2 regions of the Mesorhizobium sp. M0862 genome follow, and region 2 is predicted to be linked to the other one. Evidence: predicted binding sites of a transcription regulator. Region 2 holds the regulator's gene; the other holds the start of a gene.
What was found. Region 2 encodes LexA, which represses DNA repair genes until DNA is damaged. Its sites were predicted from a motif close to TGTTCNNNNTGTGTTCNG; they were not measured.
Positions count from the first base shown of each region.

Region 1: NKI15_RS25965 (PA0069 family radical SAM protein) is a predicted target of LexA. The motif match lies at 3,245-3,262, and genes of this name have one in related genera.

Region 1 covers NZ_JAMYOJ010000021.1:95,047-100,673, reverse strand. The annotation lists gene NKI15_RS25990 (4-(cytidine 5'-diphospho)-2-C-methyl-D-erythritol kinase) at 1-370, shown strand, start outside; gene moaB (molybdenum cofactor biosynthesis protein B) at 357-911, shown strand; gene NKI15_RS25980 (GFA family protein) at 1,036-1,467, shown strand; gene NKI15_RS25975 (hypothetical protein) at 1,457-2,431, opposite strand; gene NKI15_RS25970 (glycosyltransferase) at 2,684-3,187, opposite strand; gene NKI15_RS25965 (PA0069 family radical SAM protein) at 3,337-4,491, shown strand; gene rnhB (ribonuclease HII) at 4,646-5,341, shown strand; gene NKI15_RS25955 (F0F1 ATP synthase subunit B) at 5,566-5,627, opposite strand, start outside.
Region 2 covers NZ_JAMYOJ010000031.1:39,777-45,403, forward strand. The annotation lists gene kynU (kynureninase) at 1-501, opposite strand, end outside; gene NKI15_RS29380 (GntR family transcriptional regulator) at 670-1,434, shown strand; gene lexA (transcriptional repressor LexA) at 1,640-2,422, shown strand; gene NKI15_RS29390 (ComEC/Rec2 family competence protein) at 2,416-4,872, opposite strand; gene arr (NAD(+)--rifampin ADP-ribosyltransferase) at 4,979-5,395, opposite strand.

The DNA.
Region 1 (5,627 bases), on a different contig from region 2:
CAATCCCGGCGTCGCCGTCTCGACGCCTGATGTGTTCAACGCACTTGAGAAACGCGACAATGAGGGATTGCCGCCGCTGCCGCGTGCATTTGACTTCCACAGTGTCCGCAACTGGCTGGAGATCACCCGCAACGATCTCGAACCGGCGGCGCAGGCGATCCAGCCGCCCATCGGCCGAGCGCTTTCCCTGCTGAACAGGGCCGGATCTGGATTCTCGCGCATGTCGGGCTCCGGCGCGACATGCTTCGGACTGTTCGAGACCGGCAATGTCGCCAAGCGCGCCGCCGCCGAGATCCGCAGCCGCGAACCGGAGTGGTTTGTCGCCGCGACACGAAGCATCGCTTCAGAGGGGGCCGATGACCAAAATTGACGAAAGCCGCCCCTTCATCCCGGTGCGCATCGCGGTGCTGACGGTGTCCGATACGCGCAGCCTTGCCGACGACAAATCAGGGCGGACGCTGGCCGATCGCATCGTCGAGGCCGGCCATGTCCTGGCCGCGCGCGACATCGTCACCGACGACCGGGAGAAAATCCGCGACAAGGTGCTGGGCTGGTCGCGCGACGAAGACATCGATGTCGTCATCACCACCGGCGGCACCGGTTTTACCGGCCGCGACGTGACGCCGGAGGCGCTGGAGCCGATCTTCGAGAAGCGCATGGATGGCTTTTCCGAAGTGTTCCACCGCATTTCCTACGACAAGATCGGCACCTCGACAGTGCAGAGTCGGGCGACGGGCGGCGTCGTCAACGCCACCTTCGTCTTCGTGCTGCCGGGCTCGCCCGGCGCCTGCAGGGACGCCTGGGACGGCATCCTGAAACCGCAGCTCGACTACCGCCACATGCCCTGCAACTTCGTCGAGATCATGCCGCGCCTGGACGAGCATTTGCGGCGCGGCAAGGCCGCCTCGTAAACCAAGGCAAAGCCGGCCAAGTGCTGCCTTTGTCAGGCAGAATGGCGGCTGCGCCTTCGAGAGGTCATTTCCTCCGGGTCGTCGGGCGGATAGTCTGTCGCCAAGTCAAGACGGAAGAGATCCAATGAGCGCGCACCGCGGCGGCTGCCATTGCGGCAACATCCACCTGACGTTCGAAACGGGAATCGAGCCGGCCGAGGTGGAGATCCGCGCCTGCCAGTGCGCGTTCTGTGTCCGGCATGGTTCGCGCGCCGCTGCCGATCCGCAGGGCCGATTGATCGTCTCGGTCGAGGACGAGGCGCGGCTGCACCGATACCGGTTCGGATTGCGCACCGCCGATTATCTCATCTGCCGGGACTGCGGCGTCTATGTCGCTGCTGTGACCACCGACGGCGAACCGAGAGCGATCGTCATCGTCAATGCGCTGGATGACCGGCCGCGGTTCAACCGCGAGCCGGTCCCAATGGACTATGATGCCGAGAACAAAGAGGGTCGCATTGCCCGGCGGCAAGCGCGCTGGATGCCGGTCGAGATCCGCTCCGGCGTCAGCGGATGACCGGCTCGCCGTGGAAGCGGCGGCGCGAGGGCGGCGAGACGCCGAAGCCGACCTCCATCATCAGCCGTGGCGTGGTGGACGGCACGGTGCCCATGTGGAAGCCGAACGGGTCCTCGACGAAGCCGAGGCCGGCCTCGCCGGTCAGCGTGACCGGGCTGTCGTCGCCATAGACCTTGAGCACGTCTTGCGCCGGATGGCCGACCAGCAGCGTCAACTGGTGCTTGAGGCTGCGCCTGTTGTGGCTGCCTTTGACATAGACGTGCGGGCCGGTGCCGGCATCGCAGGGCTTGAGATAGAAGAAGAATTTCAGCATCCGCCAGTCGTCGAGATCGAAATGATATTTGCCTAGCGAGGCAAGGTTCTTGTCGGCGTCGGAAGCCTCGCCTGTCGGAAAGCTCCACCAGACACGCGTGGTGATCAGCTTCGCCTGCCCGCCCAGATAGTGCTCGGCGATGTCGAGCAGCAGCGGGTCGTTCTGGATGGCGAGTGCCGCCTTGCAGCCGAGGATGCGCTCGAAATAGTGTCCGCTGAGCAAAGAGCGGCCGAACCGCTTCTCGGCTTCTGCGTGTTCTCCGGGCATGAATTCGAGCCGGCGGTCGAAATTGCCGAAGCACGGCGTGCTCTGAGCGAAGCTGGCGATCTCTTGGTGGATTGCCTGCGGCAGGACCAGTCCGGAGAACAGGCCATCGGTGCGCAGCGCCGCGACGATCGACTTGAGGTCGACGCCCCTGAACATCGTCGCTCCGGCACTCTGCGCGGGGCGCGCGGCTTTGGCGCCAAGCCAGTGCAGCTTGCGCGCCGGCATGGTGCGGGCAAGCACGAACATCGGCAGCCATGCGGGATTTTCGCGCAGGTCGGACAGATAGGTCGGGATACGCACCGCAATGCGGCGGAGCAGGCTGCCGTTGCGGGCAATGGCTTCCAGACTGGGGGCGCCGGATTTGTCGGGGGACGAAAGGTTCATCGGGGTCCTCAGATATGAACGGCAGCAACGACGACGCGGCGCTTGCTTACCGCTCCGGCACTACCCAAACCCCGATATCCCGCATCAACGGAATGCTAATCCCGCGTCAGCTTTTGTGCAATGCACAATAGCTTTTTGCGGCGAAAAAGAGGGATGGTGCTGCGACCGTGCCAATGCGGATGAGACGCCGACGCTGCCCCTCATCCGCCCTTCGGGCACCCTTCTCCCTGGGAACGGGAAAAGGGAGAAACATCACTTCTTCGGCGCCAGCCAGATTTCGGCGTCGAGCCGCCTGGTGGCGAGACCGCGCGCAAGGGCTTCGGCGCTGTGCGCGTTCTTCGACAGGGCAGCGGCCTGGCGCTTGCTGATGACCAGCCCTTCGGCCAGCGCCCGGTTGCCCGAAAACACCCGTGACAGGAACGGCGTGCGGCTGCCGCGCGCACGGGAAAAGCGCGCCGGCATGGTTTGCCGCGCCGTGTGAGCGACAACGTCGTCGATCCAGCCCTCCGCCAGCCTTGCGCCGGGTTCCAGAAACAGCAGCCAGTCACCCTTCGCCTGCCTGATTCCCGCGGCAATGCCGCCGGCCACGAAGTGGCAGCCGGCATGATCGGCAACCCGATGCGTCTGGTCGGTCGAGCCGGTGTCGCACACGATGACATCGCGCACCACGCCCTCGACCGCGCCGCCGATCAACGAGGCGAGCGTGCGGGCAAGGCCTTCTTCGTCATCCCGGGTTTCGATCAGAACGCTGAGCATTTTTAGCCGAATAGCGGAAAGCCCGGCGCAGCGCCAGTTGTGCATGGCCAACGAAAAAGTTCTTGCTTTGTTCTCATCAGCGAAATAGGATTATTTTCATGAACAGAGCGATTCGACAGCCAGCCGACAGTCCTTGGGAAAGGGCCAAAATGGAACATATCGTGCGTGCGGACATTGCTGCTTTCGGAGCAGGGCGAGCCGAGATGGCCAATGCGATGATCGAACAGAGCGGCATGCGCGTCCGTCCGGATCGCAACCGCGGCCGTTCCGCGGGCATCAACCCGTCCGGCCGGTTCGAGCCGGTCAGCCGGCATGTGTTCGACGACGGCTGGAATTCGCTGGAGGAATTGCCGCCGTTCAAGACCGAAGTGCAGGTCGAGAAGCCGCGCACCATCATCACCCGCAACGAATCGCCCGACATTTCCTTCGACCGCTCGATCAACCCCTATCGCGGCTGCGAGCATGGCTGCGTCTATTGTTTCGCCCGGCCGACGCATTCCTTCATGGGCCTGTCGCCGGGGCTGGATTTCGAAGCGAAGCTGTTTGCCAAGCCGGATGCGGCGCGGCTGCTCGACAAGGAACTGTCGAAGGATGGCTATCAGCCGCGCACCATCGCGATCGGCACCAACACCGATCCCTACCAGCCGATCGAGAAACAATACCGGATTATGCGCGAGATCCTCGAAGTGCTGGAGGCGCGCGGCCATCCGGTCGGCATCGTCACCAAATCCCATCTGGTGACGCGCGACATCGACATCTTGTCGCGCATGGCCGAACGGGGCTTGGCCAAGGTGGCGCTGTCGGTGACAACGATGGACCGCATGCTGGCGCGCACCATGGAGCCACGCGCGTCGACGCCGACCAAGCGGCTTGAGGCGATCCGGCAGCTTTCCGATGCCGGCATCCCGGCCTCTGTCATGGTGGCGCCGATCATTCCCGGCCTGACCGACCAGGAGATGGAGCGCATCCTCGATTCGGCACGCGCCGCAGGCGCCCGCGAGGCCGGCTATGTGATCCTGCGCCTGCCGCTCGAGGTGGCGCCGATCTTCAAGGACTGGCTGCTGCGCCACTATCCCGACCGCTACCGGCACGTGATGTCGCTGATCCGTTCGATGCGCGACGGCAAGGACTATGATTCGGAATGGGGCAAGCGGATGAAAGGCGCTGGCCCCTATGCCTGGCAGATCGGCCGGCGCTTCGAGATCACGGCCAAGCGGCTCGGCCTCAACGCCGAGCGGCGCACGCTCCGAACCGACCAGTTTGTCGCCGCCGCCAAGGCGACCGAGCAGCTGATGCTGCTCTGAGAGTAGCGCCTGCCCTGCCCTCGTGGCTGTCAGGCGACCCAAGAATCCCGTCCGGCCTGTCCCCTGGCCTGCAGACGGTGCCCTCCCGGTCTTGCCCCACTCGACCCTGGAGGGACTTGCGGAGAATCGGAGCCGATGCGAACCTCGCCGCAACATGGCTCGCGCACGTTCCGATTCTCCGCTTCTTTTCGAAATCGTCGAAAAGCCCGATTTCTCCTTCGAGACGAAGGCGATGGCCGAAGGCCTGTGGCCGGTGGCAGGCATGGACGAGGCCGGCCGCGGTCCGCTGGCGGGGCCGGTGGTGGCGGCGGCCGTGATCCTCGATCCCGCCAACATTCCCGACGGGCTCGACGATTCCAAACGGCTCAACCATTTGCAGCGCGAGGCGCTGTTCCTGAAAATCCTGGGGTCAGCGCTCGGCGTGTCGATGGCCTCGGTCAGCGCCGAAGGCATTGACGGCAGCAACATCCTCAAGGCCAGCCTGGAAGCCATGCGCCGCGCCCTTGCCGGCCTGCCGATCCAGGCGAAGCTGGCGCTGGCCGATGGCCGCGATGTGCCGCCGGGCCTCCTCTGCGAAGGCCGCGCGCTGATCAAGGGCGACCAGCGCTCGCAATCGATCGCCGCCGCCTCGATTGTCGCCAAGGTGATGCGCGACCGCATGATGTGCGGCTGCGGCAGCCACCACGAACGCTACGGGTTCGAAGTCCATATGGGCTACGCCACCGTGCGGCACCGCACCGCGATCGAAGCGCATGGTCCGGTGGCAAGGCTGCACCGGGCGTCATTCGCGCCGTTCAGGCTGGGTGGAGTTGAGGTGGTTGAGGAAGAGAGCTTCGCCGGGTTGGAGTAATGGTAATCTCCCCCCTTGAGGGGGAGATGGCCGGCAGGCCAGAGGGGGTCGCCGCGCGTGAAGCGCTAGCCCTTACTGGCCGCAGAAAGAGCGTCGCGCCCGGTCGCACCGACCCCCTCTGTCGCCTTTGGCGACATCTCCCCCTCAAGGGGGCAGATTGTCCGCGCTCAACAAAAAAGCCGCCAAGTTGCCCGGGCGGCTTGATGTCAGCGAGTTAACGCCGCTCAGTTCAGCCTGGCCTTCACGTCCTGCAGCGCGGACTTGAACAGGTCGGCGCCGGCCTTGG
Region 2 (5,627 bases):
GACGGCAACGCTGTCGTCGATCAGCTCCTCGATTGCGGCCGCGTCGACGCCCTCCAGCCGCAGCCGCGTTCCCGGCCGGGTCGAGGCGACGCCTTCGGCCATGTAGAGGTCGGTCGGGAAACTGTCGCCCTCGGCAACGATGACCGACCGATCCGGCCGCATGCCGAGCGCTGCGTGCAGCAGCTTGTAGATGTTGATCGAGGTTGTGTCGCAGACCACCGTCTGCCCATCAGCCGCGCCGATCAGTCGCCCGAGCTGATCTCCGAGTTCCACCGGCATGTTGAACCAGCCGGCGGTGTTCCAGGCGCGAATGAGGTCGTGCGCCCATTCCTGCGTGGCGGCCTGCTGCAGTTCGCTGAAGACGACCGCTGACGCGGCGCCCAGGGAATTGCCGTCGAGATAAATCACGCCTTGCGGCAAGACAAAGCGTTCACGCATGGAGCGCAGCGGATCGGCGGCATCCATTGCTTCGATTGTAGCGAGATCGGGTGTCGTGCTCATGATCCGGCGCCCCTCCATGGACAAACGCGCGCGGCGGAGCCTGCCGCCCAAACATGCCGGCGATCTTGAGTGGTCGCCCTTGAACTGTCAAACATTATATATAATTCACCCATTGAAAGGCTTTGATATATAATGATCCGCCCGAGCGTTTATGTCTGATGGATCACGATGCTGGATGACGAGCAGACCTCGAAGACGGAAGTGGCCTATCGCCTGCTCAGGCGCGATATTCTTGCGACCCGGCTGGCGCCTGCCGCGCCGTTGAAGCTGAGCACGCTGCGCAACACCTACGGCATCGGCTGGACGCCGTTGCGCGAGGCGCTGTCGCGGCTGGAGGCGGAACGGCTTGTGACCGCCATCAGCAACCGCGGGTTTGCGGTCGCTCCCGTCTCTCGGGCGGAGCTCGAGGATTTGGCACGTGCGCGGCTGGTGGTCGAACTGCCCCTGCTGGTGGAATCGATCGAGAAGGGCGACCGTGAGTGGGAAGACGCGGTCGTTGCCGCCCACTATCGTCTCTCACGGTGCGGGTCTGTTCTCGACGATCCATCGGATGATGCGGTCGACGCGTGGTACGAAAAACACGATGCCTTCCATGCGGCGCTGCTCAGTGCCGCGACATCCAGCTGGCTGCTGCGCTTCAATGCAACGATTTCCGACCAATTGCATCGCCATCACCGCTTTCTGGGTCTGGCCCCGACGCTGCGCGCCGCCGCCGGCCGCACGGACGGACACCGGAAGGCCGTGGCGGCCCTGCGCGACGCCGTGGCGATCGAACACCATACCGCCCTGATGGAAGCGGCCCTCGATCGCGACGTCGAACGTGCGAAAACTCTGATGACCGCTCACATCGGCTACACGCTGCGGGTCTATGCCCAGAGAGAACCCCGCGCGGATGCTGCGCAGCCCCGTCCGAAAAGGAAGCGGCGATCGTAGCCGACGACGCAGGGCACTTTGTCTTCGTTTCACCCCGTTGCTGGCAACTGGGCGCAGGCGGCGCTCGCAGCGCCGAACGTTACGCTGAACAAAACGTCAACACATTCATTAAACTTTAAAAGGTTGCGGAACACAACTGGAACAGATAGTGTTTGTTCTGGGTTTGTTTTTTCTGATTCTGGTTTCAGAACCCTTGGGGGCCGCGATGCTGACGCGCAAACAACATGAGCTTCTGATGTTCATCCATGAACGCCTGAAGGAGAGCGGAATCCCGCCGTCCTTCGACGAGATGAAGGAAGCGCTCGACCTCGCCTCCAAGTCCGGCATCCACCGCCTGATCACGGCGCTTGAGGAGCGCGGTTTCATTCGCCGGCTGCCGAACCGGGCGCGCGCGCTGGAAGTGCTGCGGCTGCCCGACTCGATCGCACCAGGCCTCAATGCGGCGAGGAAGTTTTCGCCGAGCGTCATTCAGGGCAGTCTTGGTCAAACCGGCCAAGGGCAAGGCGGCCAAGGACAAGGCGCGTTGGGCCAAGGCGGTCTCGGCCGCCAGATCAAGCCGGGCTCGCCGTCGCGTTCGATGTCGGCCGGCAATGACGATGCCGTTTCCGCGATTTCAATCCCGGTTATGGGACGCATCGCCGCCGGCGTGCCGATCGACGCCATCCAGCATCAGACCCATTCGATCTCGGTGCCGCCCGATATGATCATGGGCGGCGAACACTACGCGCTCGAGGTCAAGGGCGATTCGATGATCGAGGCCGGCATTTTCGATGGCGACACGGTCATCATCCGCAATGCCGACACAGCCAGCCCCGGCGAGATCGTGGTGGCGTTGGTCGACGATGAGGAAGCGACCCTGAAACGCTTCCGCCGCAAGGGCGCCTCGATCGCCCTGGAAGCCGCCAACCCGGCCTACGAGACCCGCATTTTTGGACCGGACAGGGTGAAGGTGCAGGGCAAGCTTGTCGGATTGATCCGGCGCTACTGAGCCGGCTTGGGTTTGTACTTTTCACGCTGGTTGTAAGGCGGCAGGCCGCGCGCTTCGCGGGAGAAGCGGCGTTGCTCGTGCCAGGGGCGATACGGCTTGTCGACGGCGAAGCGGATGGTTGGCGCTGCAGCTGCCGATTGCGGATCGAAGAAGACGGCGGCGCTGCCGTCGCGGGCCAGCTGTTTCTTCGTCACGACCAGCACCAGCGGGTCGCGGCACGGATTGTAAGCGGTGGCGTCATCGATGACGATCAGGCTCGCGAAGGCACAGGCCGGCCGCGCCGTCTTGCGGTCTTTCGCAAGCGCTACAATGGCTCCGGAAGGGTGCCGGGCGATACAGAGATCGCCGGTGCAATAGAAGGGCGAGCCGGGCGGCAGATCGAGCGGATCGAGATCGAACCGCGTATCTGTTGCCTCGAAAATCTCAGGTGGGATAATGGTTTCGGCCCGCAGCGCCCGTTTCCAATTGTCCGTGGTGAATTCGTTGGAGCGTTCGCGGTTGAGGGCGAGTTCGCCGCCACCGATCGGCATGGCCACCAGATGCGCATCCTCGGATATGAGCACGTCTGGCGTAAGCACCTGCGGCACCGTCAACAGGCCGGCCAGCGCGAAAGGCACGGCCGCCAACCTGAGCCAGGTGGTGGCCATGGTGGCGATGACGAGGGCGACCGCCACTAACAGCACCGAGCGGATGGAGATCAGCCCGACGGCGTCGACCGGCGAGCGCTCGGAAATCCAGGCCGATATAGCGATCATCGCCATCAGACCTTTGCCCATCACATAGAGGAACGGCCCGTCGGCGCCGAACGGCATCGCCAGTGCGCTGAGCACGGCAAAGGGCATGACGATCAACGAAACAATCGGCATCACGGCCAGATTGGCGATCAGGCTGAGCGGCGACACACGCTGAAAATGCCAGATGGCGAACAGCAAGGTTGCACTGCCGGCGATGATCGAGGTCATTGCGAGGCCGCCCATGGCCAGCGCGAATTTTCGCGACAGGAAGCCGACGAAGGAGCGCTTTGCCGGCGGCGTTCTCACCTTGTCGGCGCGGTAATCGGCCCAGCCGGCATAGGCGCCGACAAGGGCGGCAGTGGCGGCAAACGACATCTGGAAGCTGGGACCGACCACCTCGTGCGGCGACACCAGGATGACGGCAATGGCGGAGATCGCCAGATTGCGCATGGTGAGTGCGGCGCGATCAAACAGCACGGCGACAAGCATGACCGCCAGCATGATGAAGCTGCGCTCGGCGGCAACCACGACGCCTGAAATAACGAGATAGGCGGCGATCGAGACAAGCGCTGCCGCGGCCGCATATTTCTTCACCGGCCGGCGCGAAGAGAAATCGGGAAACAGCGCAAAGGCGCCACGCAGCAACGCCATGATGGTGCCGGCAACCAGCGCCATGTGCAGGCCGGAGATGGAGATGATGTGGTAGATGCCGGTGCGCCGCATCGCTTCGTTGACCTCGTCCGGGATGCCGGCGCGCACCCCGACAATCAACGCCGCGGCAATCTCGCCTTCGGCGCCACCGATCTTGCCCCTGATATGGTCGGCAATGTTTTCGCGCGCGTTCTCGATTGCCGAGGAGAGCCGTGCGGTCAGCGGCGGCGGTCCCTGCGTAGCAATGGTTTTCGGATTGCCGAGAAAGAAGCCGCTGCCGCCGATACCGGTGAAATAGCTGTCGAAGGAGAAATCGTAGCTCTCCGGCCGCACCGGACCGGTCGGCGGCAACAGCCTGGCATAGCCGGTGATCAGGGAGCCGGCGGTCATATCGGCGGGAACGGTCCGCGCCGAGAGCCTGACCCGCTCCGGGGCGTAGCGCAGCTCGGGGTAAGCGGTCGAAACCACGTCGAGCGTCAGCCTGATGCGGCCGCTTTCCATCTGTTCGAGACTGACGACGCGGCCGGTCAGCCGTGTCTGAATCTCGGAGCCGAGCATCTGCGTTCCGGCGCGCCAGGTCTCGACCTTGGCGGCGACGACGCCGAGCGCGCACAGCATCGCGGCCATGCAGAACAGATGCGTCCTCGGCCGCGATCGCGTGGCGACAGCGCAACATGTCGCCAGCACCACAATGGCGATTGGCTGCGCAAAGCCCGGCTCGCCGGCCAGCGAGAAGTAGACGATGACGCCGGCTGCCAGGAAAACCGGGACCAGCAGGAAGGCGACGCCCCGGTCGAGCTCCGTGTTGGCGGCCACGGCAAGGCTGCGGCGGAGCGCGGGCCATGACGGGCGGCGAAGCCGTCTGCGCAGTCGGGCGATAGATCCGGGCGCTGTGACTTGCGCCGGCAACGCGTCACCGGGCAGCGCGGGCGCTATGCCGGGATGCGGCTCAGGCAGCGCGAGGGGCAGCGGCTCGGCATAGGGACTATCGGCAAACAGCGAGCGTTCGCTGACGCCTGCCTCGGCGCCTTCGCCTTCCTTCGTGCCCCGGCCACGTCCAGCCATCAGGTCTGCCCCTTGCGCCCCAGACCTCCTATGCTACATGAACGCGCAAAGCGCGAAAGTCCGTGCGGTCGCGTCCACCGCGCCGGAATTGACCCGCCAAGGACGCTCAATCCTCAATCATATCCCGGCCCTCCGCCCTCAGGCGAGCAAGCCCATCGTGCATTGCCTTCAATTGTTCCGGTGTATGACCCTGCCATTCACCGAGTTCACCCAGGATGAGCAACGGACCACGGGAGCGGTAGGATTTCGTCGGATTACCGGGAAATTTTTTGTCGGTCAGGTTAGGGTCATCCATAAAAAACCCCGTCGGCTTTACGATGTAAATCCTTTGACGACCGTCACCCGTTGCAAGCTCTGCTCCCCAGATGGCGGCTTCCAGTGTCTGGGTGAAATAGATCCATGACAGTGGTTTACCTCTGAAATTGGAAGGGTGGCCGACGCTCAGCAGATCCCCGGGTTTCAAATCCGCCCGGGTACCATGGTAGAACGGATCACCCTCCGTATGGTCGGCGTTTTCGGTCATCGGTAGTCCTTCTTTCAATCATGCCTCCTTCGTGGCGAGACCGGCCTGCACACAGTTGCGGTGTTCACGATAATGATTGCAGAAAGGTCAATATGCGTGACCAAGCCAACGCTGTCACGGCGGCGTTGTAGTCGGGCAGTGCCGCATCCGTGAAGAAATGTCCGCTCGTCAGAGGGGGCTACCACCGTCGCAGCGATGTTCCAGGCACTGTGACGGACGCTGCAGCCGAATG